Regions from separate parts of the Streptomyces sp. NPDC048419 genome, predicted to be linked through region 1. Evidence: riboswitches for the same ligand, from Rfam matches in the RefSeq annotation. Region 1 holds a riboswitch; the other holds the start of a gene.

Region 1 (15,363 bases):
AGCCGGCGGACTGTCCGGAAAGCGCCTGGTGGCCGGCGTGGTCGACGGCCGCAACATCTGGGCGAACGACCTCGGGAAGTCGCTGGGCGCGCTCGGCACCCTGCTCGGCCTGGCCGACCGCGTCGACGTCGCGGCCTCCTGCTCCCTGCTGCACGTCCCGCTCGACTCGGCCGCCGAGCGCGACATCGATCCGCAGATTCTGCGCTGGCTGGCCTTCGCCCGGCAGAAGACCGGCGAGATCGTCACCCTCACCAAGGGCCTGACCCGCGGCACCGGCGCCATCGCCGCCGAACTGGCCGCGAACCGCGCCGTTCTCGCGTCCCGCGCCCACTCCCCCATCACCCACGACCCGGCCGTCCGCGCCCGAGCCGCCGCGGTCACCGAGGCCGACGCGCGCCGCTCCCAGCCGTACGCCGAACGCTCCGCGGCGCAGCGCGCCCTCCTCGGTCTGCCGCTGCTGCCGACCACGACCATCGGGTCGTTCCCGCAGACCGCCGAACTGCGCACCGCCCGCGCGGACCTGCGGGCCGGGCGCATCGACACGGCCGGCTACGAGGAGCGCGTCAAGGCGGAGATCTGCGAGGTGATCTCCTTCCAGGAGGAGGCCGGCCTCGACGTCCTGGTGCACGGCGAGGCCGAACGGAGCGACATGGTCCAGTACTTCGCCGAGCAGCTCACCGGCTACCTCGCCACCCGCCACGGCTGGGTCCAGTCCTACGGCACCCGCCACGTCCGCCCGCCGATCCTCGCGGGCGACATCTCCCGCCCCGAACCGATGACGGTGCGCTGGACGACGTACGCCCGGTCGCTGACCTCCCGCCCGGTCAAGGGCATGCTCACCGGTCCGGTCACGATGCTCGCCTGGTCCTTCGTCCGCGACGACCAGCCGCAGGCCGACACCGCCCGCCAGGTCGCCCTCGCTCTTCGGGACGAGGTCGACGACCTCGAGGCGGCAGGGACTTCGGTGATCCAGGTGGACGAGCCGGCCCTGCGGGAGACCCTGCCGCTGCGCGCCGCCGACCGCCCGGCGTATCTCGCGTGGGCCACCGAGGCGTTCCGGCTCACGACCGGCGGCGTGCGGCCGGACACCCAGATCCACACCCACATGTGCTACGCCGAGTTCGGCGACGTCGTCCAGGCCATCGACGACCTCGACGCCGACGTCATCAGCCTGGAGGCGGCCCGCTCCCATATGCAGGTCGCCCGCGAACTCGCCGCGCACGGCTACCCGCGCGAGGCCGGCCCCGGTGTCTACGACATCCACTCCCCGCGCGTCCCGAGCGTGGAGGAGGCCGCCGGACTCCTGCGGACCGGGCTGAAGGCGATCCCCGCGGAACGGCTGTGGGTCAACCCCGACTGCGGCCTGAAGACGCGCGGTTGGCCCGAGACCCGGGCCTCGCTGGAGAACCTCGTGGCGGCCGCGCGGACGGTGCGCGCGGAGTTGTAGGACGCTGTACGGGCGGTGCCGGTGCCGAGGGGCGGCCGGCACCGCCCGCTCGCACCGGCGAGCGGCGGACTCCCCGCCCCGGACGACAGGAGCACCGTGACCAGCCGTGTCACCCTCATCTCGCCCGCCATGGGCCCGTCGCTGCGCCAGGCGCGCTTCGACGACGGCACGACGTCGCTCGACGACGGCGGCACGGCGCGGGCCCGTGCGGCGGCCGGGACGGTGCCCCCGGCCGCCCATGTCGTCGTCTCCCCCAGCACGCGCTGCCGCGAGACCGCGACGGCACTCGGGCTCGCCGCCGCCGAGCCGCTGACGGAACTGGCCGGTCTGCGGACGGGGCGCTGGGAGGGCCGCACGCTCGACGAGGTCGGCGGGTCCGAACCGGAGGGGGTGGCCCGGTGGTTGACCGACCCGGACTCCGCACCCCACGGCGGAGAGTCGGTGCAGGACCTGTGCCTGCGCGTCGGCCGCTGGCTGGATGGCGTCTCGCAGACGGACGGCCGCACGCTCGCCGTGGTCGAGCCGGACGTCGTACGGGCCGTGGTGGTACGGGTGTTGGGAGCGCCCGCGGCGTCCTTCTGGCGCGCGGACGTACCGCCGCTGACGGCGACCGAGATCAGCGGACGGGCGGGACGCTGGAACCTGCGGCTGGGGAACCCGCTGCAGCCGGAACCGGCCGGCGACTGACCCACACTCGCGAGAGGGCCCGCGGACGGATCCGCGGGCCCTCTCACTCGATCGGTTCAGGTCACCGTGGACTCGCGGCGGTGATCGCCGGCGGCGCGGCCGCCTTGGCCGGTTTGGGGTTCAGCTGCCGCTCGGCCAACTCGCCGAAGGCGAGCCCGAATGCTCCCCACAGGGTGATCTGGATGGCCAGTGCCGAGAGCCGGAACCGCCACAGCACGGTGGCCGGGAAGTTCTGCGGCACCTCGTTGACGACCGGCAGGAACGCGAATGCCAGGCCGATCAGCAGGGCGAACGCGGCCACCGCGGCGACGGTGGCGTACCAGTTGCCCAGTCTCGGGGCGAGCCGCTTGCCCAGGATGGTCGTGGCGACCGCGAGGAGCACGCTGAGCACCATCATCAGGAAGTACAGGGTGGTCCGCTTGCCGATGGTGTCGGCGTTGCCGACGGCGGGCGGGTTGGCCGGGTACTTCAGGAAGGGCACGACGTACACCGCGAGGAGCGCGCAGCCGGAGAGCAGCAGCGCGGTCGCCCGCGGGCCGAAGCGGCCGACGCGGCCGAGCGCGAAGCAGTACGCGAGGGCTGCGATGCCGCCGAAGGCGACACCGTAGACCAGTACGCCGGTGGCGAGGCCGGCGGTGGACTGGAGACCGCGGGAGACGATCTCCATCTCGTGTTCGTGCGCGTGCGCCTCCTCGAAGCCGATCGCCTTGTCGACGTTCGGCTCGCCGAGGAAGTAGGCGACGACCAGAGCGAGCAGGCCGGCCGCGAGACCGGCGAGCATGCCCCGCACAAGGAGGTTTCTTACCGTTGCGGAGTTCATGAGGGTGTCGGGGTCCCTTGCGTCAGTGGCAGGGGAAACCGAGCAGATGGCGGGCGTCGTGCACCCACTCGTGGACGTCCGAACCGGAGACGACGGACGTGGCGCCCTGCTCGGCGCCGACGAAGTACAGCAGGACAAGCATCAGGATGCCGAAGAAGACCGCCCACGGGGCGATCGCGCCGATCGGCAGCTTGGCGGGGAGGGTGGGAGTGGTGGCTGTCGGCTGGGCGACATGCTGCGCCATGGCAGTGCCTCTCCGGGAGTTCGCGTCCCTTTTCGATGGTGCACAGGACGAGGGCTACGGGTCTGACTCGCCGCCGCCCTTGCGGGGCTGCGACACACAGTGGCGCGACCGTGCCGGGTTCCCACCGGCTTCCGTCTTGCCTTCGTCGATATCGCATCGACCGTATCGCGTGTCGCGGACATGGCCAATACCGCCTCACCAGGCGTGATCTTTATCGCGCTCGGGTGAAAACGGGGTTGAACCCGACCCTCTCCACCACTCCCGTCAACTCTGCCGCTCACGGCCCCGGTTCACCAGCGACCACCACCACCGCGTGTCCGAACTCGGCCGGCGCCTGCCCGGACCGTCAGCGGGCCTTGTCCGCCGGCTCCAGGATGGCCACGCACTCCAGGTGGTGGGTCATGGGGAACAGGTCGAACGCCCGCAGCGTCCGCACCCGGTAGCCGCCGTCCCGGAAGTAGGCCAGGTCCCGGGCCAGCGCGGCCGGGTCGCAGGCGACGTAGGCGATCCTGCGCGCGCCGAGCGTGGTCAGGTGCGCCACCGTGTTCCGGCCCGCGCCGGCCCGCGGCGGGTCCAGGACGATGAGGTCGACCTCGGTGATGCCGGTGCGCGGCAGCACGGCGTCCACCTTGCCCTGCTCGATGCGCACCCGGTCGAAGCCTTCGAGGTTGTGCCGGGCGTCCTCCACCGCGCGCTTGCCGGACTCGATGCCGAGCACCGCGCCCTGCTCGCCGAGCCGGTCGGCCAGCGCGCCCGCGAACAGGCCGACGCCGCAGTACAGGTCGAGCGCCATCTCGCCCTTGCGCGGCAGCAGGCCCTGCATGACGGCCGTCACCAGCGTGTCCGCCGACTTCGGGTGGACCTGCCAGAAGCCGCCGCTGCCGACCCGGTAGGTGCGCCCGTCCGCGCGCTCGCGGACGAAGGGACGGCCGTGCACCCGGTGCACCCCGCCGTCCTTCTCCTCGACGCGCATCACCGACACCGGCTTATCCAGCTCCACGATCGGCAGGCGGGCGCCCGGACGCGGCGTCAGGATCACCTGGCGGTCCTGCGAACCCGTCGCCGCGATCGCGTCGACGGAGGCCATGCCGCTCCAGTCGCGCTTCTCGACGCCCAGCTCGCTCACGCCGGGAGCGGCGATCATGCAGTGGTCGATCGGCTCGACCTCGTGCGAACGGTGGCGGCGCAGACCGGCGTGGCCGTCGGCGTCCACCGCGTACTGCACGCGCGTGCGCCAGGCGGGCACCTCGCCCGCGGGCAGCTTGTCACCCTCGGCCGGCATCACCGTGCCGTCCCAGCCGGCCTCCTCGGGCGTGAGACCCGCGAGCCGCTGCAGCTGCTCGGCGAGGACCTCGCCCTTGAGCCGGCGCTGTGCACCGGGCTTGGCGTGCTGCCAGTCGCAGCCGCCGCAGCGGCCGGGACCGGCGTAGGGACAGGGCGCCTCGATGCGGTCCTTGGCGGCGGTGAGGATCTCGACCGCGTCAGCGCGCAGGTACCGGGCCCCCTCCTCCCCCTCGGTCACCCGTGCCACGACCAGCTCGCCGGGCAGTGCGTGCCGGACGAACAGGACCTGGCCCTCGGCGGTACGGGCGATGCAGTGGCCGCCGTGGGCGACGGGCCCGACCTCGACCTCGTACTCCTCCCCCACCAGCGACTTCTTCGGTTCTGCCTGCATGGCGGGGTGACTCCACAACGTCGGATGCGAAACGGCCGGACAACAGCCCACCAGTCTACGTGGGTGTCGTCCGGCCGTTGACCGGCGAGCGTCAGCCCTGGCTGCCGGTGTGCTCCTTCGAGCGGCCCGACTGGGCCGGACCGCGCCGCACCGAGCCCGGCGCGCTCCAGTCCTGCCGCCTGCGGGCCCGCATCTTCGCGGCCTCCGAGGACTCCAGCTGGTAGGGCACCGAGGTGACCATGACGCCGGGTGTGAACAGCAGCCGGCCCTTGAGCCGGAGCGCGCTCTGGTTGTGCAGCAGGTGCTCGTACCAGTGGCCCACGACGTACTCGGGGATGATCACGGACACCGCGTCCCGCGGCGACTGGTTGCGCAGCCCCTTGACGTACTCGATGATCGGCCGCGTGATCTCGCGGTACGGCGAGTCCAGCACCTTCAGCGGTACGTCGATGCCGCGCCGCTCCCACTCCTGCCGCAGCGCCTTCGTCTCCGCCGGGTCGACGTTGACGGTCAGCGCCTCCAGGGTGTCCGAGCGCATCAGCTTGGCGTAGGCGAGGGCGCGCAGCGTGGGCCGGTGGATCTTGGAGATCAGGACCACCGAGTGCACCCGGGAGGGCCGTACGCTGTCGTCGCTCGGGCCTTCGGGGGCCGCGATCTCGGAGGCGACCCGGTCGTAGTGCTTACGGATGGCCGTCATCGTCGCGTAGAAGATGCACATGCCCAGCAGCGCCACCCAGGCACCGTGCGTGAACTTGGTGACGAGGACGACGACCAGCACCAGACCGGTGAAGAAGGCGCCGAAGGTGTTGATGGCCCGCGAGCGGACCATGTGGCTGCGCTTGGCGGGGTCCTTCTCGACCGCCAGATGGCGGTTCCAGTGCCGGACCATGCCGGTCTGGCTGAGCGTGAAGGACATGAACACGCCGACGATGTACAGCTGGATCAGCCGGGTCGAGTCGGCGCCGTAGATGATGACGAGCAGGGTCGCCGCGCCGGCCAGCAGCACGATGCCGTTGGAGAAGGCGAGCCGGTCGCCGCGGGTGTGCAGCTGGCGGGGCAGGTAGCGGTCCTGGGCGAGGATCGAGCCGAGCACCGGGAAGCCGTTGTAGGCGGTGTTGGCGGCCAGGAACAGCACCAGCGCGGTGGCCGCGGCGAGCACCACGAAGAAGAAGCTGCCCTTGCCGAAGACGGCCTCGGCGACCTGTGTGATCACCGGGTTCTGCACATATCCGGAACCGACGCCCACACCGTGCCTGAGCAGGTCGGTGGCCGGGTTCTCGACCATGCGGACCTTGGTCGTCAGGGCGAGGACGATGATGCCGCAGAACATGGTGACGGCGAGCAGGCCCATCATCGCGAGCGTGGTCGCCGCGTTCTTCGACTTGGGCTTCCTGAAGGCCGGCACGCCGTTGGAGATCGCCTCGACGCCGGTGAGCGCGGCACAGCCGGAGGAGAAGGCCCGGAGCATCAGGAAGACCAGGGCGAATCCGGCGAGGCCCTGGTGCTCGGCCTTGATGGTGTAGTGCGCCGTCGGTGCCCGCATCGTGTCCCCGAGCACCATGCCGCGGAACGCGCCCCACGCGATCATGATGAACACGCCGCCGACGAACACGTACGTCGGGATCGCGAAGAGCTTGCCGGACTCCTTGACGCCGCGCAGGTTCATCAGCGTCAGCAGCACGATCACGGTGACCGCGCAGAAGACCTTGTGCTCGACCACGAAGGGCACCGCCGAGCCGAGGTTCTCGATGCCGGACGCGATCGAGACGGCCACGGTCAGGACGTAGTCGACGAGCAGGGCGCTGGCCACGGTCAGGCCCGCCTTGGGACCCAGGTTGGTGGTGGCGACCTCGTAGTCGCCGCCGCCGCTGGGGTAGGCGTGCACGTTCTGCCGGTAGGAGGCGACCACCGTGAACATCAGCACCACGACCGCGAGCGCGATCCAGGGGCTGAAGTGGTACGCCGACACGCCTGCGATGGAAAGGACCAGCAGTACTTCCCCGGGGGCGTACGCCACCGAGGACAACGGGTCGGAGGCGAAGACGGGGAGGGCGATGCGCTTCGGCAGGAGCGTTTCGCCGAGCCGGTCGCTGCGCAGTGCGCGCCCGATCAGAATCCGTTTGGGCACGTCGGTCAGTTTGGACACAACAGGTAATCGTAGGCGTTCGAACGGGCGGTGAACCACCTCCCCCACCCTTGGCCCTGCGCGAGCCGGGGACCGCCGTCCCCGGATCTGCCCTCCGGGTGAAAACAGCGAGGCCACGGCTGCGGATTCCGCGGCCCGCCGTCGCGTCATGCCTATATGACAAGCACCGCTCTACTCCCCGCTGTCATCGCCCTGTTGTCGTTCCACGGAGGTTCCATGCACGCCACCGCAGAGTTGATCGGCGCCGCGGCGGCCCTCGTCGGCCTCGGAATCCTGACTCTCGCCAGTGTCCGCAGCATCAGCCGGCGCTGACATCACAAGCCGCGCGGCAACCGTGCACAGGGGTGCCTACGGCCCACCGCTGGTGTGTAGCTTTGGGCGTCGGTCTGAGACCCTGATCGGGCTGAGCAGTGATTCTTGACACCGGAAGGACGGTCGTGCACATCGTCATCATGGGCTGCGGAAGAGTAGGTTCCGCTCTTGCCCAGACCCTGGAGCAGCAGGGGCACACGGTCGCAGTGATCGACCAGGACCCCACGGCCTTCCGCCGCCTCGGCCCCGGATTCGGCGGCCGCCGGGTCACCGGCATCGGCTTCGACCAGGACACCCTGCGCGAGGCCGGCATCGAAGAGGCGGGTGCCTTCGCCGCCGTGTCCAGCGGTGACAACTCGAACATCATCTCCGCGCGCGTGGCCCGCGAGATGTTCGGTGTCGAGAACGTCGCCGCCCGCATCTACGACCCGCGCCGCGCCGAGGTCTACCAGCGCCTCGGCATCCCCACCGTCGCGACGGTCCGCTGGACCGCCGACCAGATGCTGCGCCGGCTGCTCCCCTCCGGCGCCGAGCCGCTGTGGCGCGACCCCACCGGCGGCGTCCAGCTCGCCGAGGTGCACGCCTCCGCCGCCTGGGTCGGTCACAAGATCAGCAAGCTGCAGGAGGAGACGGGCGTCCGGGTGGCGTTCCTGACCCGGCTCGGCGAGGCGATCCTGCCCACCTCCCAGACGGTGCTGCAGGAGGGCGACCTGGTGCACGTGATGATGCGCACCGACGAGGTCGACAAGGTCGAGGCGGCCTTCGCCAAGGGTCCTGACGAGGAGGGGGGGCACTGATGAGGGTCGCCATTGCCGGTGCCGGTGCGGTAGGCCGCTCGATCGCGGGCGAGCTGCTGGAGAACGGCCACGAGATCCTGCTCATCGACAAGACGCCGACCGCCATCTCGGTCGAGCGCGTCCCGCAGGCGGAGTGGCTGCTGGCCGACGCCTGCGAGATCACGTCGCTGGACGAGGCGGCGCTGCAGCGCTGCAACGTGGTGATCGCCGCGACGGGCGACGACAAGGTGAACCTGGTCGTCTCGCTCCTCGCCAAGACGGAGTACGGCGTTCCGCGCGTCGTGGCCCGTGTCAACAACCCCAAGAACGAGTGGCTCTTCAACGAGTCCTGGGGCGTCGACGTCGCCGTCTCCACCCCTCGTCTGATGTCCGCCCTGGTCGAGGAGGCGGTGAGCGTCGGCGACCTGGTCCGCCTGCTCCGCTTCAGCCACGGCGACGCGAACCTGGTGGAGCTGACGCTGCCGGAGGAGTCGGCCCTGGCCGGCACCCAGGTCGGCGACGTGGAGTGGCCCGAGGACACCTCCCTGGTCACCATCATCCGCGGCACCCGCGTCCTCACCCCGTCCCGCGAGGACTCCCTCGAGCCGGGCGACGAACTCCTCTTCGTGGCCGCCCAGGCCAGGGAGGAACAGCTGGAGGACCTGCTGTCGCTGCGCAGGGAGGACACGGCGGGCTAGCCGCCGCGTTCCTAGACGGCGAAGGGCGCCCCCCGAGAACGGGGGGCGCCCTTTGTTCGTTCTTTCAGCCTGTCCGGCGTTCGAGGACGAGGCGCGTCCAGGACCGGACTACGCCTACCGGCGGTGCCGCCCGCCGCTCGCCTCGATCCCCTCCGCGGCGGCCCGCTCCTTCTCGGCCTGCTCCTCCGCCTCCATCTCCGCGAAGACGTCGATCGGCGCGGGCGCCTTCGCCAGGAAGACCCAGGTCAGCCACACGGCCAGCAGGAACGGCGGGATCTTGAGGGCGACCAGGACCCAGCCAAGCTGAGCCGTGTTCGCCCACCAGTACAGCGGGAAGAGGATCGCGCACTTGCCGAGCAGGATCAGGCCCCAGGCCCAACTGGCCTTGGAGTACGCCTTCTTGCGGCCCGGGTTACGCGTGCGCCAGGAGAGGTTCTCCTTGAAGACGGGCCCGAGGATCAGCCCGAGGAGCGGGACCCCGCACAGCGTCGTGACGATGTACGCCAGCGCCAGGCCCAGCGTGTAGAGCATGCCGGGCAGGTAGAAGTCCTTGGCGTTGCCCGTCATCATCGCGAAGACGACACCGAAGGCGACGCCGAAGACCCCGCTGAACGCGTGCTTGACGGTGTCCCGCATGACCAGGCGGACCACCACGAGCGCCAGGGACACCACGAGGGCGGCGATGGCCGACCAGTGCAGGTCCTTGTTGATCGTGTAGATGGTGACGAAGAGGAGGCCGGGCAGCACCGTCTCGACCATGCCCCGCACACCGCCGAACGCCTCGAACAGGGCGGCCTCCGTCACCGTCCGCGTGTCGTCGGCTTGAGTGTCTTCGGTCGGCTTGTCGAGCGACGTCACCGGCTACTCCCGTCCGAGGGGTCTCAGTTCGTATTTCGGATTGAACAGCACCCGGCGGCCCCGGCTCAGCGAGATCCGGCCTGATGCGATCAGTCTGCGCCCCGGCTCTATCCCGACGATGGAGCGCCGCCCGAGCCACACCACGTCGAGCGCGGCGGAGCCGTCGAACAGTTCGGCCTCCAGGGCCGGGACGCCCGCACGCGGCCGCAGGGTGACCGTGCGCAAGGTACCAGTAACCGTGACGATCTGTCGGTCGTGGCAGTCACCGATCCGGGTACAGCCCGCGGTCTCGGTATCCTCCCGCAGCTCCTCGGACTCCAGGTCCTCCTGCGAAGAGGAGAGCCGGTCAAGCATGCGCCGGAACCGGCCCACCGGCTTTTCGGAACGAGGAACAGCACTCATGTCTTGAAGCGTACCGGGGTGCACTGACGGCTACGTACCCGCGGCCCTAGCCCTCGAACCGGTAGCCCATGCCCGGCTCGGTGATGAAGTGCTTGGGGTGGGACGGGTCGGCCTCGAGTTTCCTGCGCAGTTGCGCCATGTACACCCTGAGGTAGTTCGTCTCGGTCCCGTATGACGGGCCCCACACTTCCTGCAGGAGCTGCTTCTGGCTCACCAGGCGTCCCGTGTTGCGCACCAGCACCTCCAGCAGATGCCACTCCGTGGGCGTCAGCCGTACGTCCCTGCCGTCCCGGTGGACCTTCTTCGCGGCCAGGTCGACGGTGAACTCCGGGGTCTCCACGCTGGTCACGTCGTTCTCGCCGGCACCGACCGGCTCGGCCCGGCGGACCGCGGCCCGCAGCCGGGCCAGCAGCTCGTCCATGCCGAAGGGCTTGGTGACGTAGTCGTCGGCGCCGGCGTCCAGCGCCTCGACCTTCTCGTCGGAGGTGTGCCGCGCGGAGAGCACCAGGATCGGCACCCGGGTCCAGCCGCGCAGCCCCTTGATCACCTCGACGCCGTCCATGTCGGGCAGGCCCAGGTCGAGAACGACCACGTCGGGGTGGCGGGCGGCGGCGAGCTGGAGGGCGCTCGCGCCGTCGTGGGCCGCGTCGACCTCGTACCTGCGCGCCTTGAGGTTGATCACGAGGGCGCGGACGATCTGCGGCTCGTCGTCGATGACGAGCACCCTGGTGGGGGCCTGGGGGGCACCGCCGGTCGGGCTCACCATGTGGTCTGCCTTTCGGGTTCCGCCGAGTGGAGAAGATCCCGCGCGTGCGTCGCCGCCGCGCGCAGGGTGAGGACCATGGTGAGGCCGCCGCCGGGGGTGTCCTCGGCGTTGAGGGTGCCGCCCATGGCCTCGGTGAAGCCGCGCGCCACGGCGAGACCGAGGCCCACGCCGGCCCCGCGCGGGGCGTCGCCGTAGCGCTGGAAGGGCTCGAAGATGCGCTCCTTGGCCTCGTCGGGGACGCCGGGGCCGCGGTCGACGACCCGTACCTCCACCCGGTCGGCGATGGCGCTCGCGGCGACCAGGACCGCCTTGCCCTGCGGGCTGTACTTGACGGCGTTCTCGACCAGGTTGGCCATCGCCCGCTCCAGCAGCCCCGGGTCGACGGCGACCATCGGCAGGGTCTCCGGCACGTCCAGCCCGACGCTGCCCTCGGGCACCCCGACCAGCGCCATCGGTACGACCTCGTCGAGGTCGGCCTCGCGGATCAGCGGGGTGACCGTGCCGGTCTGCAGCCGGGACATGTCCAGGAGGTTGCCCACGAGGTGGTCGAGCCGGTCTGCGCCCTCCTCGATGCCCTCCAGCAGCTCCGCCTGGTCCTCCTCGGACCACGCCACGTCGTCCGAGCGCAGCGACGACACCGACGCCTTGATCCCGGCGAGCGGGGTGCGCAGGTCATGGCTGACGGCGGCCAGCAGCGCCGTACGGATGCGGTTGCCCTCGGCCAGCGCACGGGCCCGGTCGGCCTCTTCCTGGAGGCGCGTGCGGTCCAGGACGACGGCGGCCTGGGCGGCGAACGCGGCCAGCACCCGGCGGTCCTCGGCGGGCAGCACCCGGCCGGTGAGCGCCAGCGCCAGGTGGTCCCCGACCGGCACGTCCACGTCGGCGTCGTCCGGGCGCCCGACCGCCGGCCCGAGTCCTGCGCGGCCCGCGCAGGTCCACGGGTCGTGGTCGCTCGCCCGCTCCAGCAGGGCGGCCGACTCCATGCCGAAGGTCTCGCGGACCCGTTCGAGGAGGTCCTCCAGGCCGGTCTCGCCGCGCAGCACGTTGCCCGCGAGGAAGGAAAGGATCTCCGACTCCGCGCGCAGCCGGGACGCCTGGTGGGTGCGGCGGGCCGCGAGGTCGACGACGGAGGCGACCGAGGCGCCGACGCCGACGAAGATGACGATCGCGACGATGTTCTTGGGGTCGGCGATGGTGAAGCGGTGCAGTGGCGGTGTGTAGAAGTAGTTCAGCAGCAGGGAGCCCACCGCGGCCGAGGCCAGCGCGGGCAGCAGCCCGCCGAGCAGCGCCGCCGCGACCGTCACCGCGAGGAACAGCAGCATGTCGTTGGCGAGCCCCAGGTGGACGCTGCTGAGCAGCACGGCGAGGACGGCCGGGAGGATCACGCCGACCGCCCACCCGGCGATGATCCGGGACCGGCCGAGCCGTGCCCCGCGGGCCACCGGCAGTCCGCGCCCCTTGCCGGCCTGGCCGTGGCTGATCAGGTGGACGTCGAGGTCGGGCCCGGAGTCCCGGGCCACCGTCGCGCCGACGCCGGGCCCGAAGACGTACTGCCAGCTCTTGCGCCGCGAGACGCCGAGCACGATCTGGGTCGCGTTGGCCCCGCGCGCGAAGGCGAGCAGCGCCGCCGGTATGTCGTCGCCGACGACGTGGTGGAAGGTGCCGCCCAGGTCCTCCACGAGGGTGCGCTGCACGGCCAGCTCCTTCGGCGAGGCGGCCGTCAGCCCGTCGCTGCTGGCTATGTAGACGGCCAGCACCTCGCCGCCCGCACCCTTCTCCGCGAGGCGGGCGGCACGGCGGATCAGCGTCCGGCCCTCCGGTCCGCCGGTCAGGCCGACCACGATCCGCTCGCGCGAACCCCAGATCTTCGAGACCCGGTGCTCGCTCCGGTACTGCTTCAGGTACTCGTCGACCCGGTCGGCCACCCACAGCAGCGCCAGCTCCCGCAGGGCGGTGAGGTTGCCGGGCCGGAAGTAGTTGGACAGGGCCGCGTCGACCTTGTCCGGCTGGTAGATGTTGCCGTGCGCCATGCGCCGGCGCAGCGCCTCGGGCGACATGTCGACCAGCTCGATCTGGTCCGCCCGCCGCACCATCTCGTCCGGCACCGTCTCCCGCTGCCGCACCCCGGTGATCGACTCGACGACGTCGCCGAGCGATTCGAGGTGCTGGATGTTGACGGTGGAGACGACGTCGATGCCGGCGGCGAGCAGCTCCTCCACGTCCTGCCAGCGCTTGGCGTTGCGGGAGCCGGGGATGTTGGTGTGGGCGAGTTCGTCCACCAGGGCGACCTGGGGACCCCGGCCGAGCACGGCGTCGACGTCCATCTCGGTGAAGACGGCGCCGCGGTACTCCAGCTCCTTGCGCGCCACCTGCTCCAGGCCGTGCAGCATCACCTCGGTGCGCGGCCGGCCGTGGTGCTCCACGAAGCCCACGACGCAGTCGGTGCCCCGCTCCACGCGCCGGTGCGCCTCGGAGAGCATGGCGTACGTCTTGCCGACGCCCGGTGCCGCACCGAGGTAGATCCGAAGCTTGCCGCGTCCCATGGCCCCTATTGTCTTCCCGTTCCGTGCTGCGCACGCAGCGTCGACCTTACGGCCAGCGTTCTGGACAAATGGGACGAGAGCCGGGGCAAGTGATGTTTTTGACGCATCCCTGACGGGCCCGGCGGATCAGTGCTCGACGATCTCCCCGTCGCTCAGCTCCAGGACCCGGTCGGCCAGGTCCAGCAGGGTCGCGTCGTGCGTGGCGACGAGCGCCGTGACCCGCTCGCTGTGGACGACGGCCCGCAGCAACTCCATGACGGCGTGCCCGGTCTCCGCGTCCAGCTGGCCGGTCGGTTCGTCGGCGATCAGCAGAGAGGGGCTGTTCGCGAGGGCGCGGGCGATGGCGACGCGCTGCTGCTGGCCGCCGGACAACTCGCCGGGCCGCTGCGCGGCGTGGTCGGCGAGGCCGACCAGGGCGAGCAGCAGCTCCACGCGCTCCTCGCGCTCCCGGACCTCCGTCCGGCGCAGCCGCATGGGCACGCCGACGTTCTCGGCGGCCGTGAGGATCGGGATGAGCCCGAAGGACTGGAACACGAAGCCGACGCGGTCGCGGCGCAGGGCGAGGAGCCCGTCCTCGCCGAGCGCCGACAGATCGAGGCCGTCGACGGTGACCCGGCCCCCGTCGGGTGCGTCGAGTCCGCCGACGATGTTCAGCAGCGTCGTCTTGCCCGATCCCGAGCGCCCCTTGAGGGCCACGAGCTCGCCGCGCGGCACCTCGAAGGAGACGCCCCGCAGGGCGTGCACGGCGGCCGCCCCATGGCCGTAGGACTTGTGGACGTTCTCGACCCGCACCATGGTCTCGGTGACCACCTGGCTCATGCGCCCTCCCCCGTGCAGCCGTCGGCCGGGCGCCAGTATCGCCACCCGGGGCCCGGTCCTTCAACGGTCGGTCAGCTCGGATTGTCCCCGTGGGTGAGCGTCTCCCAGGCGACGAAGAGGTTGTTGCTGCCGGCCGGGCGCTGTCGCTCGGTCAGCGTCTGGGTGTTGGTCATCGCGATGCCGAGGCGGTTGTGCAGGGCGTTGTAGCCGACCTCGGTGACCGGTCCGAGCCCGAGCTTCGGCGATCCGCCGCAGAGCCAGCTCGGGGCGGCCGTGCCCAGCTGGTACTTGGACTGGAACCCCAGCGCCTGCCGCAGCCGCTCGCCGACGTCGGTGCCGTAGAGGTCCTGGCCCTGGATCCGGCTGGTCTCGGCGACGTGGGAGATCGAGGAGATTCCGTAACCAGTGTGGGTGAAGTCGCGGCAGGTCTCCTGGGTGAGCCCGGTGACGAAGGTGGACTGCCCCTGCCAGTAGTCGACGATCTTCTGCCTGGTGTCGAGGTGCTGGCTCGGCACGGTCTTCGGCAGATCGCCGTCGGAGGCCAGATACACATAGGCGGCCGTCCGGGTCCGGAACGTCGCCATGGCCTTGTCGTACGACGTCTTGTCGTCCAGGAAGACGGAGATGCCCACGGCGGCCTCCGTCATCGTCAGCTCCCAATTGCCGTTGGAGTTGGAGCCGTTGATGACCTCGGGAAGGTAGACGTCGCGGAGCATGCTCGCGAAGCGGCCGGAGTTCGACCAGGTCCCGGTGTACGTGTACTTGATGATCTCGGCGGCCTTCGGCCAGGAGGAGCCGGCCCAGCCGGTCTGCAGGGGCGCGTTGCTGTTGGTGTGGTCCTTGATCACCGCGGACCAGGCGTCCATCAGCTCGATGGACTTCTTCGCGTAGCGGTCGTCGCGGGTGATGTACCAGGCGAGCGCGTCGGTGTACGCGGCGATCGCGTCCTCGCGCTCGTCCGTGCAGCCGTAGTCGGGGTTCGAGTACGAGCCGCACTCGACCGTGGCGCGGGGCTTCGGCGTGCGGTTCAGGTCCGCGTACTTGCTCGCCATCATCTGGTCGTAGGCGCCCTTCCAGGGCTGGGCGCCTGCGGCGACCTTGGTGCGCGCGAAGTCCAGTTGCGCCTTGGAGACGGTGACTCCGGGGTGGACGAAGGCGCTGGGGGCGGCG
Region 2 (15,363 bases), on a different contig from region 1:
GCCCGGATCCACGCCCCGTCGCACGCCGGAGCCCCGACCGCGAAGGCGGCGGCCGGGGCCCGGGTCGTGCTGTTGGTCAGCTGGTCGTGACGGCGGTGTCGTCGACGACGAAGCTGGTCTGCAGGGAGGAGTCCTCGGCACCGCTGAACTTCACGGTGACGGTCGAGCCCGCGTACGAGGAGAGGTCGAAGGACTTCTGGGCGTACCCGGAGGCGGCGTTGACGTTGGAGTACGTCGCCAGGGTCTTGGATCCGGCGGTGACCGTCAGCTTGTCGTAGGCGGTGCTGCCGCTCTCCGACGTGTCGATGTGCAGGTAGAAGGTGAGCGTCGCCTTGCAGCCGGTGGGTACGGTCACCGACTGGGACAGGGTGTCGGTGTGGGTGGTGCCGTAGCCGTCGAGCCAGGCCTTGTACGAACCGCCGTGCGCGGCCTCACCGGTGTCGGTGGTGATGACCCCGCTCGACGCCGTCCAGCCGGTGTTGCCGGACTCGAAGCCCGGGTTGCTCAGCAGCTGGGCCGAGGTGCAGGTGCCGCCGCCCGAGGTGCTGACCGTCCAGGTGAAGGAGGTCGAGCCCGAGGCGCCCGTGCTGTCCTTCGCGGTGACGGTGACCTGGTAGGTGCCCGCCGTGGACGCCGTGCCGGAGATCAGGCCGGTCGAGCTGTTGACGGACAGCCCGGTCGGCAGGCCGGTGGCGCTGTAGGTGAGCGCGGCGCCCGCGCTGTCGGACGCGCTGATCTGCAGACTGGCCGAGCTGCCGGTCGCGGTGGACTGGCTGCCCGGGTTGGTGACCGTCACCGTGTTGCCGGAGCTGGTGCCGGTGGTGAAGGCGGTGGTGCCGTTGGGGGTGCCCCAGCCGGTCGGGCCGTCGTAGCCGGTGGCCGCGGTGCAGAAGTACGACGTGGAGCAGGAGCCGTTGTTGCCGCTGGTCACGTCGTACAGGTTGCTCGTGTGGCTGTAGGGGTACTTCGCCGGGTAGTCCGCGGAGCCCGGGGTGCCGGCCAGCGCGTAGACGCCGGCGATGATCGGCGACGAGGCGCTCGTGCCGCCGTAGACGGCCCAGCCGGAGCCGCCGTAGGTGTCGTAGACGGCCACGCCGGTGGCCGGGTCGGCGACCGCGGAGACGTCGGCCTCCATGCGCTTGCTGCAGCCGCTGTCGGTCTGCCAGCTCGGCTTGGGGTCGTACGCGGAGCAGCCGGAGCCGGTGCCCTCCGTGCTGCTCGTCTTCCACACGGACTCCGTCCAGCCGCGGGAGTTGGAGGAGGTGGAGAGCGCGGTGCCGCCTACGGCGGTCACGTACTGGGAGGTCGCCGGGTACTCGGCGCCGTAGCCGGAGTCGCCCGCGGAGACGGTGATCGCGACACCCGGGTGCTTGAAGTACGAGGTGTCCTCACCGGTCTGCGAGGAGGCCTCGTCGCCGCCCCAGCTGTTGGAGACGAACTTGGCGCCGAGGGAGACGGCCTCGTTCTCGGCGGTGCCGAGGTCGGTGTCGTTCGCGGAGTTCGCCTCGACCAGGATGATGCTGCAGTTCGGGCAGACCGCGCTGACCATGTCGATGTCCAGCGCCTCCTCGCCCGCCCAGCCGGTGTCGTTGGTCGGCAGCGAGGTGGTGGAGCCGGTCTGGCTGACCTGCTTGAAGCAGCCGTTGGCCTTGGTGCAGGAGGACAGGCCGTACTGCGAGCGGTAGGTCGCGAGGTCCGACGCGGCGTTGGGGTCGTTGTAGGCGTCGACGACGGCGACCGTCAGGCCCGAACCGCCCGTCGAGGGCAGGTTGTAGGCGCTGTGCAGGTTGGCCGGGCTGAGTCCGGAGGGCGCGGCCGCGGCGAGCGCGGAGGCCAGCCGCTGCTTGATGTCGGTGCGGCGCTGGGCGAAGCAGGACGCGTGACCGGGAGCGGCCGTGGCGCACAGGTGGGCGGTCGGCACCTTCTGGCCGGCCTTGCCGGTCGAGTGGAAGGTCTGCCGGTCGGGGGAGGTGAGGGCTTTCGCGTTCTGCGCGACATGGGAGGTGTGCGAGACCGCGGGCGCCGCGTGTGCCGGTACTGCTACGAGTCCGGCGAGACCGAGGGCGAGGGCGGGTATGGCGGTGGCGAGGAGTCTTCGCAGGCTCCGTCTGGGCTTCTCACGCATGGGGGTGCTGCCTCCGTCGTTGGAGTGGGGTTCTCGACGCTGATGGCAGGCCTGTGACGCGCGTAGCGGCGGCGGTGTCGTCGCGGGCATGACACTTTGACGGCGAGAACGTAGTCCCGGTTCGGGAGGCTGAACCAGAGCGGCTCCCATAACTTTGCCGCTCCATAGATGGTCCATGGGCGGCCCATGGAAGCTCCATGGGCCGCCCCGGGACCTGGCGTCAGAAGTCCTCGTCGAGGTCGACCGTGCCCTCCACGGCCACCTGGTACGCCGAGGGGCGCCGCTCGAAGAAGTTGGTCAGCTCCTGCACGCCCTGCAACTCCATGAAGGAGAAGGGGTTCTCGCTGCCGTACACCGGGGCGAAGCCGAGGCGGGTCAGGCGCTGGTCGGCGACGCACTCGAGGTACTGGCGCATCGAGTCGGTGTTCATGCCGGGCAGGCCGTCACCGCACAGGTCGCGGGCGAACTGCAGCTCGGCCTCGACGGCCTCGCGCAGCATGTCCGTCACCTCCTGCTGGAGCTCGTCGTCGAAGAGCTCCGGCTCCTCCTTGCGGACGGTGTCGACCACGTCGAAGGCGAAGGACATGTGCATCGTCTCGTCGCGGAACACCCAGTTGGTGCCGGTGGCGAGGCCGTGCAGCAGGCCGCGGCTGCGGAACCAGTACACGTAGGCGAAGGCGCCGTAGAAGAACAGGCCCTCGATGCACGCGGCGAAGCAGACGAGGTTGAGCAGGAAGCGGCGGCGGTCGGCCTTCGACTCCAGGCGGTCCAGCTTGTCCACCGAGTCGATCCACTTGAAGCAGAACCCGGCCTTCTCGCGGATGGAGGGGATGTTCTCCACCGCCGCGAAGGCCGCCGTGCGGTCCTCCGGGTCCGGGAGGTAGGTGTCCAGGAGCGTCAGATAGAACTGGACGTGCACGGCCTCCTCGAAGAGCTGGCGGCTCAGGTAGAGCCGTGCCTCGGGGGAGTTGATGTGCTTGTAGAGCGTCAGCACCAGGTTGTTCGCCACGATCGAGTCGCCCGTGGCGAAGAAGGCGACCAGCCGGCCGATCAGATGCTGCTCGGCGGGGCTGAGCTTGGCGAGGTCGGCGACGTCCGAGTGGAGGTCGACCTCCTCCACGGTCCAGGTGTTCTTGATGGCGTCCCGGTAGCGCTCGTAGAAGTCCGGGTAGCGCATGGGACGCAGGGTCAGTTCGAAGCCCGGGTCGAGAAGGTTGGTGTTACGGCTGGTCATTACTGGCAGGCCTCGCAGGACTCGGGGTTTTCCAGGGAACAGGCGACCGCCTCGGGGTCGGCGGCCTGCTGGACGGGGACGGCGGCGCGGGCCGCGCGGGCGATACGGGTCGCCGGGCGCGAACGCAGGTAGTACGTCGTCTTCAGACCCTGTTTCCAGGCGTACGCGTACATCGAGGAGAGCTTGCCGATCGTCGGCGTCTCCAGGAAGAGGTTCAGGGACTGCGACTGGTCCAGGTACGGGGTGCGCGCCGCCGCCATGTCGATCAGGCCGCGCTGCGGGATCTCCCACGCCGTGCGGTACAGGCGTCGTACGTCCTCGGGGATCCAGGCGACGTCCTGCACGGAGCCGCTGGCCTCCCGCAGCGCCTCGCGGGTGCGGGCGTCCCAGACGCCGAGTTCCTTCAGGTCGTTCACCAAGTACGAGTTCACCTGCAGGAATTCACCGGACAGGGTCTCGCGCTTGAAGAGGTTCGACACCTGCGGCTCGATGCACTCGTACACGCCGGCGATGGACGCGATGGTGGCGGTCGGCGCGATGGCGAGGAGCAGGGAGTTGCGCAGGCCGACGGTGGCGACACGCTCCCGGAGCGCAGCCCAGCGCTCCGGCCAGGCCGGCTCCACGCCGTAGTGGTCGGGGTGCAGGACGCCGCGGGCCGTACGGGTCTGCTCCCAGGCCGGCAGCGGGCCGCTCCGCTCGGCGAGGTCGGCGGAGGCCTCGTAGGCGGCGAGCATGATGCGCTCGGCGATCCGGGTGGACAGCGCCTTGGCCTCGGGGGAGTCGAAGGGCAGGCGCAACTTGAAGAAGACGTCCTGCAGGCCCATCGCGCCGAGGCCGACGGGGCGCCAGCGTGCGTTGGAGCGGCCGGCCTGCTCGGTCGGGTAGAAGTTGATGTCGACCACCCGGTCCAGGAAGGTGACGGCCGTGCGGACGGTCTCGTCCAGCCGCTCCCAGTCCAGTTCGCCGTCCTGGACGAAGGCGCCCAGGTTCACCGAGCCCAGGTTGCAGACCGCGGTCTCGCCGTCGTCCGTGACCTCCAGGATCTCCGTGCAGAGGTTGGAGGAGTGGACGACGCGGCCCGGCTCGGCCGTCTGGTTCGCGGTGCGGTTGGCGGCGTCCTTGAAGGTCATCCAGCCGTTGCCGGTCTGGGCGAGGGTGCGCATCATGCGGCCGTAGAGCTCGCGGGCCGGGACGGTCTTTCGCGCCAGGCCCGCGTTCTCCGCCGCGCGGTACGCGGCGTCGAACTCCTCGCCCCACAGGTCGACCAGCTCCGGCACGTCCGCCGGGGAGAACAGCGACCACACGGCGTCGGAGTCGACCCGGCGCATGAACTCGTCCGGGATCCAGTGCGCGAGGTTCAGATTGTGCGTACGGCGGGCGTCCTCGCCGGTGTTGTCGCGCAGCTCCAGGAACTCCTCGATGTCCAGGTGCCAGGTCTCCAGGTAGACCGCGGCCGCGCCCTTGCGCCGGCCACCCTGGTTCACGGCGGCGACCGAGGCGTCCAGGGTCTTCAGGAACGGGACGATGCCGTTGGAGTGCCCGTTGGTGCCGCGGATCAGCGAACCCCGGGAGCGGATACGGGAGTACGCGAGCCCGATGCCGCCGGCGTGCTTCGAGAGACGGGCGACCTGGTGGTAGCGCTCGTAGATGGAGTCCAGCTCGTCCTTGGGGGAGTCGAGGAGGTAGCAGGACGACATCTGGGGGTGGCGCGTACCGGAGTTGAAGAGCGTGGGGGAGGAGGGCAGGTAGTCGAGGCGGCTCATCAGGCCGTAGAGCGCGGCGACTTCGTCGACGGAGCGCACGGTGTCGTCCTCGGCGAGGCCGGCGGCCACCCGCAGCATGAAGTGCTGCGGCGTCTCGATCACCTTGCGGGTGATGGGGTGCCGCAGCAGGTAGCGGCTGTGCAGGGTGCGCAGGCCGAAGTAGCCGAAGCGGTCGTCCCCCTGGGGATCCACGAGCGCGTCGAGACGGGCGGCGTGCAGACGGGCGAACTCCGCCGTGCGGTCGGCGATGAGCCCCTCGCGGTGCCCGACGGCGACCGACTCGGTGAAGCACGTGACGCCCTGCGAGGCGGCCTCCGCGGCGATGGAGATCGTCAGCAGACGCGCGGCCAGCCGCGAGTAGGCGGGGTCCTCCGAGATGAGGCCGGCGGCCGACTCCGTGGCCAGCTCGCGCAGTTCCGTCTCGTCCGCCCGCGCGGAGCGTCCGCGCAGCGCGGCGGCGGCGACCCGTCCGGGGTCGGCGTCGGGGAGGTCGGCGGTCAGCTCGGTCAGGGTCCGCAGCAGTGCGGCACCGGGACCGTCGTCGGCGGCTGTCGCAGACGGTGTCGCTGAAGCCGGTTCGGCTGGCGCGATGGTCACGTGGGGCTCTCCCTCGCTCGGCACGGGGGCCTTGCGGAGGGCAGGGGGCAGCCACGAGCGCACGACGGCGCCGCGTCCACCGGCCCATTCCGCGAGGCCCGGACGTCGGAGCACCCGGGCCACGGTGGCCGGGCGCACTGTCGGCAGGTCCTCGGACTGACGCTCGTACGTGTGCGAACACGCATGAGTACACCGTTGCGGGACAGTTCCGGATTCGCACCGGATTCCCCTGCGGCGACAGCGAGCATGAGCATACATCTTGTGCCGGGTGCGCGAGGCACCCCCATATCTTGTGTCGCGGTGATTTCAGAGCGTCAACTCATAGGTGAGAAGCGTGAAGTCGTGGCCGGGGATCGGCTGCCAGTCCCGCTCCGGAACGCGGACGAAGCCGTGGCGTTCGTAGATGCGATGCGCGGCATGCATGGTGCGTTGGGTCGACAGGACGACTCCGGTGCACCCCGTGCTCCTCGCGCGCTCGACGCAGGCTCCTACGAGGGCGTGGCCCACGCCCCTGCCGCGGGCCGCGTGGGAGACGGCGAGCATGCGGATCTCCGCTTCCGAGGGACGGGCGAGCTCGGCCGTGGGGCCGCCCGCCGGCACGAAGGTGACTCCGCCGAGGAGGTCGCCGTCCCGCGCGGCCACCAGCACGTCGGCTCCGGAGGCCCGCTTGGCCACGTCCTTGAGTTCGCCGAGGTACCAGTCGTCCTCGGCGCCGAAGGCCAGCAGGCCGTCCAGCAGATAGGCCTGGGCGGTGATCTCGCCGAGGGTCTTGTACTCGCCGGGGTCCGCGGGCCGGATCACGATGTCCATGGATCGAGCATGGTGCAGGAGTACGGCAACGGGCCGCCGGGTTTCCCCGGCGGCCCGTCGAAGGGTGGGCCCGCTAGCGGGACTCCGCCGCAGTGGCGGGCGGCAGTTCCGCCTGCACGCCAGGGTCGCCGGCGTCCACCGTGTAGTCGTCCGCCGCGGTCTCGTCGACGCCCTCCGGGGCCTTCAAGGCCTTCAGGACGAAGGTAAGGACCACCGTCACCACCACGTTCATGACGAACGCGGTGAGGCCGATGTAGCCGATCTCGCCGATCCCGGGGATCTCCTTCGCCGAGCCGCCGAAGTGCTTCTGGGTGGGCGAGGCGACGCCGTACGCGGCGATGGTGCCGTAGATCATGCCGACCGCCCAGCCGCCGAGCAGCGCCCAGCGGTGGAACCAGCGGGTGAACAGGCCGCCGACCAGGGCCGGGAAGGTCTGCAGGATCCAGATGCCGCCCAGCAGCTGGAAGTTGATGGCGACCGTCTTGTCCATGGTGAGGACGAAGACCAGCGCGCCGACCTTCACCAGCAGCGACACGATCTTGGAGACCTGGGCCTCCTGCTTCGGCGTCGCGTCCGGTTTGATGAAGTCCCGGTAGATGTTGCGGGTGAAGAGGTTCGCGGCCGCGATCGACATGATCGCCGCCGGCACCAGGGCGCCGATGCCGATGGCCGCGAAGGCCACACCCGCGAACCAGTCCGGGAACATGTTCTCGAACAGCTGCGGGATCGCCAGCTGACCGTTGGTGACCTTGACGCCGGCCGCGATCGCCATGAAGCCCAGCAGCGCCAGCAGTCCCAGCATCAGGGAGTACAGCGGCAGGATCGTGGTGTTGCGCCGGATCACCTCACGGCTGCGCGAGGACAGCGTCGCGGTGATCGAGTGCGGGTACATGAAGAGCGCGAGCGCCGAGCCCAACGCCAGGGTGGCGTACGTCCATTGACCCGCCTCCGGCGGCACCAGAGCGCCGCGCGGCTTGCCCGTCGCCGGGTTGGTCTGCGCGAACGCCGCGCCCGCCTTCGCGAAGATGTCGTCGAAGCCGCCGAGCTTGATCGGGATGTAGATGATCGCCACCGCGATGACGATGTAGATCAGCGCGTCCTTCACGAACGCGATCAGCGCGGGGGCCCGCAGACCCGAGGAGTAGGTGTACGCCGCGAGGACACCGAACGCGATCAGCAGCGGCAGGTCCTTGACGAACCAGTTGGTGTTCTCACCGCCGCCGACACCCATCACGTCCAGCACGGCCTGGATGCCGACCAGTTGGAGCGCGATGTACGGCATGGTGGCGAGGATGCCGGTGACCGCGACGGCCAGCGACAGGCTCTTCGAGCCGAAGCGGCCGCGCACGAAGTCCGAGGTCGTCACGTACCCGTGCCGGTGGGAGACCGACCACAGGCGGGGCAGGAACGTGAAGATCAGCGGGTAGACCAGGATGGTGTACGGCACCGCGAAGAAGCCGGCCGCGCCCGCCGCGTAGATCGCCGCTGGAACGGCGACGAAGGTGTACGCCGTGTAGAGGTCGCCGCCGAGCAGGAACCAGGTGACCCAGGTGCCGAACGACCGGCCGCCCAGGCCCCATTCGTCGAGCGAGTGCTCGTTCTCGGCCTTGCGCCAGCGTGCCGCCAGGAAGCCCATGGCCGTCACGGCCACGAAGAAGAAGATGAAGACGCCGAGTGCGACGCCGTTCACGCCGTCGTTCACTTCGACGCACCGTCCTTCTGCGAGGCGCGCGCGCGCTGGTCACGCTGCCACAGCTGATACACCGTCATCGTCAGCGCGGTGGAGATCAGCACCCAGAGCATCTGGTACCAGTAGAAGAACGGGATGCCGATGAACTCCGGGTCGGTCTTGGAGTACGAGCCGACCCAGAGCATCGCCACGAACGGTGCTATCAGGCAGACGGCCATGACCACGCGCATGGGGGTCACCACCGGCGGTCTCACTTCGGGCACTTCGGACATCGTGCGGCTCCGTCCCCTCGCGTTCACCTGTGATCACCTGTGTAATGCGCAGGCAATGTAGGTCACGGCGTCCCGGAAACGGAAGACCTCGTCCGCATATCGGTATATCGATTCAGTGAAGGCCCCGTCGTGAGCGGACAGGCCTTAGTCCTGGGGACGCTTGAGGCGTGCGACGAACTTGTAGCGGTCGCCGCGGTACACCGAGCGCACCCACTCCACCGGCTGCCCGTCCCGGTCCAGTGAGTGGCGGGAGAGCATCAGCATCGGCAGGCCCACGTCGGTGCCGAGCAGGCCGGCCTCGCGCGGGGTGGCCAGCGAGGTCTCGATGGTCTCCTCGGCCTCGGCGAGATGGACGTCGTAGACCTCGGCGAGGGCGGTGTAGAGAGAGGTGTACTTGACCAGGGAGCGGCGCAGGGCGGGGAAGCGCTTGGCGCTGAGGTGCGTCGTCTCGATCGCCATCGGCTCGGCGTTGGCCATGCGCAGGCGCTCGATGCGCAGCACCCGGCCGCCCGCCGTGATGTCGAGGAGCTCGGCGAGGCGGTCGTCGGCCGTGATGTAGCCGATGTCCAGCAGCTGGGAGGTCGGCTCCAGGCCCTGGGCGCGCATGTCCTCGGTGTACGAGGTGAGTTGCAGCGCCTGCGAGACCTTGGGCTTGGCGACGAAGGTGCCCTTGCCCTGGATCCGCTCGAGACGGCCCTCGACCACCAGCTCCTGCAGGGCCTGGCGCACCGTGGTGCGGGAGGTGTCGAACTCGGCGGCCAGGGTGCGTTCGGGCGGTACCGGGGTGCCGGGCGACTGCGTCTCCGTCATCTCGAGCAGATGCTTCTTCAGGCGGTAGTACTTGGGCACGCGCGCGGTACGGACACTCGCTCCACCCTCGTTCTCCGCACTGCTGACCTCGGTGCTCATGCTCTGCCTTCCCGGCTCCGGATGCGGGTCACTTCGTGATCCCTTCTGTATACCGGCGCCGTCTCTTTTGGTCTAGTCCACAGGTCAAATGGTCTAGCGGAAGAGAGTACTCCGGCATCGGTGTTTTCGCTGCCTTGTTACTTAAAGGTCCTTGCATATGTAGGTCGCATAACGGCTGGTCAGAGGCGTTTCGAGCACCCTTGACAGGCCTTCTGGTCTGGTCCAAGCTCCCCCTACTGGTCTACACCATTGGTTCAGGTCCCGGCCTGGGGGGCGGGAGGTGTGGGCATCCCTGAGGAGGGTGGCGTGAAGCGCAAGCTCATTGCCGCGATCGGTATCGCGGGCATGATGGTCTCCATTGCGGCGTGCGGTGGCAACGACGACAAAGGCTCTTCCAGCAGCGGCGCGGACGCCAAGGAGCTGACCGTCTGGCTCACCGTCGACGCCCAGAACAACTGGCCGGACCTGGTGAAGTCCGCCGACGCCGCGGTGAAGAAGAAGCACCCCGGCATCAAGATCAACCACGAGTACTACGGCTGGCCGGACAAGAACGCCAAGCTCGACGCGGTCCTCGCCACCGACAAGGCCCCCGACGTGGTCGAGATGGGCAACACGGAGATGCTGAGCTACATGGTCAAGGGTGCCTTCGCGCCCGTCGACCCGGCGAAGTTCACCAACTCCTCCGCCTGGCTGGACGGCCTCAAGGCCTCGGTGACGTACCAGGACAAGACCTACGGCGTCCCCTACTACGCCGGCGGCCGTGTCGCCAACTGGCGCAAGGACGTCTTCGCGTCGGTCGGCGTGAAGACCCCGCCGAAGACGTACGCCGAACTCACCGCCGCCCTGGACAAGGTGCAGAAGAAGGAGGGCGACAAGTTCTCCGCCTGGTACCAGCCCACCCGTGACTGGTACGCGGCCATGTCCTACGTCTACGACGCCGGTGGCTCCATCGCCAAGCAGGACGGCGGCCAGTGGAAGGCCAACCTGTCCTCTCCCGAGTCCATCAAGGGCCTCACCGAGTTCAAGAACGTCGTCGACAAGTACATGCACGGCGACAAGACCAAGGACGAGTCGGACCGTTACATCGTCTACGGCCAGGGCAAGTCCGGCATGATCTTCGGCGCGGCATGGGAGGGCGCGACCTCCGCCGACCCGAAGAACGACAAGACCGGCAAGCTCAAGAACAACCTCGAGAACTTCGTGATGCCGGGTCCGTCCGGCAAGAACATGCCCGTCTTCCTGGGCGGTTCGGACCTCGCCGTCCCGGTGAAGTCCAAGGCGCAGGCCGTCGCCGCCGAGTGGATCAACGCCTTCACCGGCCCCTCCGGCCAGAAGGCCCTGATGGCCAAGGGCAACCTGCCCAACAACAAGACGGACCTCGCGACCCTGAAGAACGACCCGGCAACCGCGGTCCCGGCCACCGCCGCCGAGTCCAACTGGTTCGTCCCGATGGCTCCCGGCTGGGGCCAGGTCGAGAAGGCCCAGGTCCTGCAGACGATGCTGCAGAACATCGGCACCGGCAAGAAGTCGGTCGAGGCCGCCGCGAAGGAGGCGGACGCCGCGATCGACAAGGTCATCAACACCAAGTGACCTTCGCAGCAGGGCCCCTACGGCCGCGATCGGCCGGGGGCCCTGCTTCCCGTACCAGCTACGGGCTTCGCTTTCGAACGACCTGAGGGACCGCTGAGGAGCGCGCCATGAGTGCCGCAGACACGACCACCCCCGCCAAGGTGCCGCCGCCGCGGCAGGCGCCGCCACCACCGGTCGCGAAGAGCCCACGCAGAGCCCGGACTTCGGGCGGCGCGGCGACGCCGTGGCTGCTGCTCGCGCCCTGCCTGCTGGTCCTCGCCCTGGTGATGGCGTATCCGCTCTTCCGGCTGGTCACGCTCTCCTTCCAGAACTTCGGCCAGTCCCAGCTGTGGGGCTTCCAGCCCGCCGAGTGGGTCGGCTTCGACAACTTCTCCAAGGTGCTCGGCGACAACGAGTTCTGGGCCGTGGTCCTGCGAACCGTCGTCTTCGCGGCCGGCTGCGTGATCCTCACGATGGTCCTCGGCATGCTCGTCGCCCTGCTGCTGCAGAAGGTCTCCGGCTGGGTGAAGACGATGATCAACATCGTGCTGATCGCCAGCTGGGGCATGCCGGTCATCGTGGCGACGACCGTCTTCAAATGGCTCTTCGACTCGGACTACGGCGTCCTCAACGCGGTGCTGAGCAAGCTCCCCGGCGTCGACATGGTCGGCCACAACTGGTTCGCCAGCGGGCCCCAGGGCCTGGCCGTGATCATGCTGCTCGTGGTGTGGGGCGCCGTACCCTTCGTCGTCATCACGCTCAGCGCGGGCCTCACCCAGGTCCCGAAGGAGCTGGAGGAGGCGGCCCGGCTCGACGGCGCGGGCGCCCTGGGCGTCTTCCGCTATGTCACCCTGCCCATCCTGAAGCCGATCATCGTGATGCTCACGACCCTGTCGGTGATCTGGGACATGGGCGTCTTCCCGCAGGTCTTCGTGATGCGCGGCGGCCACCCGGAGCCGGAGTTCCAGATCCTCAACACCTATTCCTACGACCGGGCGTTCGTGGTCAACGACTACGCCCAGGGCTCGGCGATCGCCCTGCTGACCGTGCTCCTGCTGCTCGGTGTCGTCGCCGTCTACATGCGCCAGATGCTGAAGATCGGAGAGGTCGAATGACCGGCATGAGCGCCGTCACCACGGGCGGCAGCGCCGTCACCAAGGGCGGCCGGGCTCGCGGAAGGTCGAAGCTCGGCTGGAACCTGCTCGGTCTCCTCGTCTTCCTGATCGCCGGCTTCCCGCTCTACTGGATGCTCAACACGGCCTTCAAGCCGGCGAAGGACGCCATCGACCCGGACCCGAGCCTGTTCCCGACCGGGTTCACGCTCGACAACTTCCGCCGGGCGCTGGACATCGCGGACTTCTGGGGCCCGGTCGGCCGCAGCCTCATCGTGTCGCTCGCGGTCGTCGTGATCGGCATGGTCGTCGGCGTGCTGGCCGCCCTCGCCATCTCCCGGTTCGCCTTCCGCGGCCGCAAGGTGGTCATCGTCGGCATCCTCGCGGTGCAGATGGTCCCGCTGGTCGCCATGATCATCCCGGTCTTCCTGCTGCTGAACGACCTGGAGCAGTACGACAAGCTCACGGGCCTGATCATCACGTACCTGACCTTCATCCTCCCCTTCACGGTGTGGACGCTGCGCGGCTTCATCGTCAACATCCCCCGGGAGCTGGAGGAGGCGGCGATGGTCGACGGGTGCAGCCGCACCAGCGCCTTCATCCGCGTGGTCTTCCCGCTGCTCGCCCCCGGCATGGTCGCCACCTCGGTCTACGCCTTCATCCAGGCCTGGAACGAGTACATCTACGCCCTCATGCTGCTCAGCCAGAAGCACCAGACCGCGACCGTCTGGCTCGGCAACTTCACCACCAAGCACGGCACCGAATACGCCCCGATGATGGCGGGAGCCACGATGATGGCCGTGCCGATCGTCGTGCTCTTCCTCCTCGTCCAGCGCAAGATGGCCGCGGGGCTGACCGCGGGCGCAGTGAAGGGATAACGCCACCCGATGACGACATTCGCCAGCGGCACCGACACCCTCACACGGGACGCGCTGACCATCCTCCAGCCCGGCTTCACCGGGACCACCGCCCCCGACTGGGTGCTGCGCCGCCTCGGTGAGGGGCTCGCCTCGGTCGGCCTGTTCGGCCGCAACATCGCCACGCCCGATCAAGTGGCCGCCCTCACCGCGCAGTTGCGGGCCGAACGAGACGACGTCCTGGTCGCCATCGACGAGGAGGGCGGTGACGTGACCCGCCTCGAGGTGCGGACCGGCTCCTCCTTCCCCGGCAACAACGCGCTGGGCGCGGTGGACGACGTCGAGCTCACCCGCGAGGTGGCCGCCGAACTCGGCCGCCGCCTCGCCGCCTGCGGGGTCAACCTCGACTGGGCCCCGTCCGCCGACGTGAACTCCAACCCGGAGAACCCGGTGATCGGTGTCCGCTCCTTCGGCGCCGACACCGACCTCGTCGCCCGCCACACCGCCGCCTACGTCACGGGCCTGCAGTCCGCCGGCGTCGCCGCCTGCACCAAGCACTTCCCGGGCCACGGCGACACGGCCGTCGACTCCCACGACGCGCTGCCGCGCATCGACGTGGACGCCTCGGTGCTCGATGCCCGCGACCTGGCGCCGTTCCGCGCGGCCATCGCGGCGGGCAGCCGTGCCGTGATGAGCGCGCACATCCTCGTCCCCGCCCTGGACCCGGACCGCCCGGCGACGCTGTCGCCCCGCGCACTCACCGAACTGCTCCGCGGCGAACTCCGCTACGACGGTCTCATCGTCACCGACGGCATGGAGATGAAGGCCATCGCGAGCACGTACGGCATCGAGCGCGGCAGCGTCCTCGCCGTGGCCGCCGGCGCCGACGCGATCTGCGTGGGCGGTGGCCTCTCCGACGAGGAGACCGTACGGCGCCTGCGCGACGCCCTCGTCTCGGCGGTGGGCACCGGCGAACTCCCCGAGGAACGCCTCGCGGACGCCGCCGCACGCGTACGGTCCCTGGCCCGCTGGACCGCCGAAGCGGCCAAGACCGACCCGGACCGCACCCCCGACGACGAGGTGGGCCTGCGCGCGGCCCGCCGCGCCGTGAAGGTGACGACGGCCGGGCACTTCACCCGGCTCACCGAGCCGCCCTACGTCGCCGCCCTCACCCCCGTCGCCAACTTCGCGGTCGGCGACCAGACCCCCTGGGGCGTCGCGGCGGAACTCTTCCGTCTCCTCCCCGGCACGGAGACCGGCAGCTTCTCCGGCGAGGACGCGGGACGCGCGGCCCTGGCCGCGGCCGGCTCGCGCCGCATCGTGGCCGTGGTCCGCGACGAGCACCGCCACCCCTGGATGGCGACCGCCCTCGACGTCCTGCTCGCGGCCCGGCCCGACACCGTCGTGGTCGAGATGGGCCTCCCTCAGGCCGCTCCCCGGGGCGCCGTGCACATCGCCACCCACGGTGCCGCCCGCGTCTGCGGCCGGGCGGCGGCGGAGGTCATCGCGGGCATCGTCTGATCCGACCGCCCCCGCACGAGCGCGAAGACACAGCGGACGCAGACCGAAGGCGCCGGACCCGACAGGGGCCCGGCGCCTTCCGGCTGCGCCCGCAGCGAGGTGAGCGACTCAGATCCCTTGCCACTCCGGCTTGTCGGCGTACGTGTGCCGGAAGTAGTCCGCCAGCTTCAGCTTGGACGCGGCGCCCTCGTCGACCACGACCGTCGCATGCGGGTGCAGCTGCAGCGCGGAGGCGGGGCACACGGCGGCCACCGCCCCCTCCACGGTCGCGGCGACCGCGTCCGCCTTGCCCTCACCGGTCGCGAGCAACACCAGGTGCCGGGCCTCCAGGATCGTCCCGATGCCCTGCGTGATGACGTGATGCGGCACCTGCTCGACATCGCCGTCGAAGAAGCGCGCGTTGTCGATCCGGGTCTGCTCGGTCAGCGTCTTGATCCGGGTCCGCGAGGCCAGCGACGAGCACGGCTCGTTGAACCCGATGTGCCCGTCGGTCCCGATCCCGAGCAGCTGCAGATCCACCCCGCCGGCCTCGGACAGTGCACTGTCGTACGCCTCGCACGCCCCCTGCACGTCCGCGGCCGTCCCGTCGGGCCCCATGAACGCGTCCATCCCGATGCCGAGCGGCTCCAGCACCTCGCGCCTGAGCACCGAACGGTAGGACTCCGGGTGCTCGGCCGGCAGCCCCACGTACTCGTCGAGCTGCGCGATCCTCGCCCGCGAGGCCTCCACGGCACCGGAGCTCACCTTGGCCGCCAGCGCCTCGTAGATGGGCAGCGGGGTCGAGCCCGTGGCCACTCCGAGCAGCGCCTCGGGCTTGCGCCTCAGGAGCTGCGCCATGGCCTCGGCGATGAGCTCGCCGCCCGACTTGGCGTCCGGAACGATGACAACTTCCACGCTGGGCCTG

Evidence for each region. A riboswitch is a leader RNA that binds a small molecule or an ion and turns the genes downstream of it on or off. The one in region 1 is predicted to bind cobalamin.
Region 2: another riboswitch for cobalamin. It lies ahead of ACGFYN_RS13225 (ribonucleoside-diphosphate reductase subunit alpha); the one in region 1 lies ahead of ACGFYN_RS03285 (CbtB-domain containing protein).

The regions. Positions count from the first base shown of each region.
Region 1 covers NZ_JBICXT010000001.1:759,338-774,700, forward strand. Annotated here, with positions in the region: gene metE (5-methyltetrahydropteroyltriglutamate--homocysteine S-methyltransferase) at 1-1,447, shown strand, start outside; gene ACGFYN_RS03275 (histidine phosphatase family protein) at 1,544-2,134, shown strand; gene ACGFYN_RS03280 (CbtA family protein) at 2,196-2,954, opposite strand; gene ACGFYN_RS03285 (CbtB-domain containing protein) at 2,977-3,198, opposite strand; cobalamin riboswitch at 3,238-3,379, opposite strand; gene ACGFYN_RS03290 (class I SAM-dependent RNA methyltransferase) at 3,545-4,873, opposite strand; gene ACGFYN_RS03295 (APC family permease) at 4,965-7,019, opposite strand; gene ACGFYN_RS03300 (potassium channel family protein) at 7,457-8,128, shown strand; gene ACGFYN_RS03305 (potassium channel family protein) at 8,128-8,805, shown strand; gene ACGFYN_RS03310 (DUF3159 domain-containing protein) at 8,920-9,663, opposite strand; gene ACGFYN_RS03315 (OB-fold nucleic acid binding domain-containing protein) at 9,667-10,065, opposite strand; gene ACGFYN_RS03320 (response regulator) at 10,112-10,831, opposite strand; gene ACGFYN_RS03325 (ATP-binding protein) at 10,825-13,374, opposite strand; gene ACGFYN_RS03330 (ABC transporter ATP-binding protein) at 13,501-14,193, opposite strand; gene ACGFYN_RS03335 (alginate lyase family protein) at 14,265-15,363, opposite strand, start outside.
Region 2 covers NZ_JBICXT010000005.1:87,748-103,110, reverse strand. Annotated here, with positions in the region: gene ACGFYN_RS13235 (putative Ig domain-containing protein) at 77-2,125, opposite strand; gene ACGFYN_RS13230 (ribonucleotide-diphosphate reductase subunit beta) at 2,346-3,359, opposite strand; gene ACGFYN_RS13225 (ribonucleoside-diphosphate reductase subunit alpha) at 3,359-5,719, opposite strand; cobalamin riboswitch at 5,844-5,980, opposite strand; gene ACGFYN_RS13220 (GNAT family N-acetyltransferase) at 6,026-6,529, opposite strand; gene mctP (monocarboxylate uptake permease MctP) at 6,603-8,231, opposite strand; gene ACGFYN_RS13210 (DUF3311 domain-containing protein) at 8,228-8,491, opposite strand; gene ACGFYN_RS13205 (GntR family transcriptional regulator) at 8,636-9,400, opposite strand; gene ACGFYN_RS13200 (extracellular solute-binding protein) at 9,707-10,990, shown strand; gene ACGFYN_RS13195 (carbohydrate ABC transporter permease) at 11,098-12,084, shown strand; gene ACGFYN_RS13190 (carbohydrate ABC transporter permease) at 12,090-12,959, shown strand; gene ACGFYN_RS13185 (glycoside hydrolase family 3 protein) at 12,969-14,459, shown strand; gene nagB (glucosamine-6-phosphate deaminase) at 14,568-15,353, opposite strand.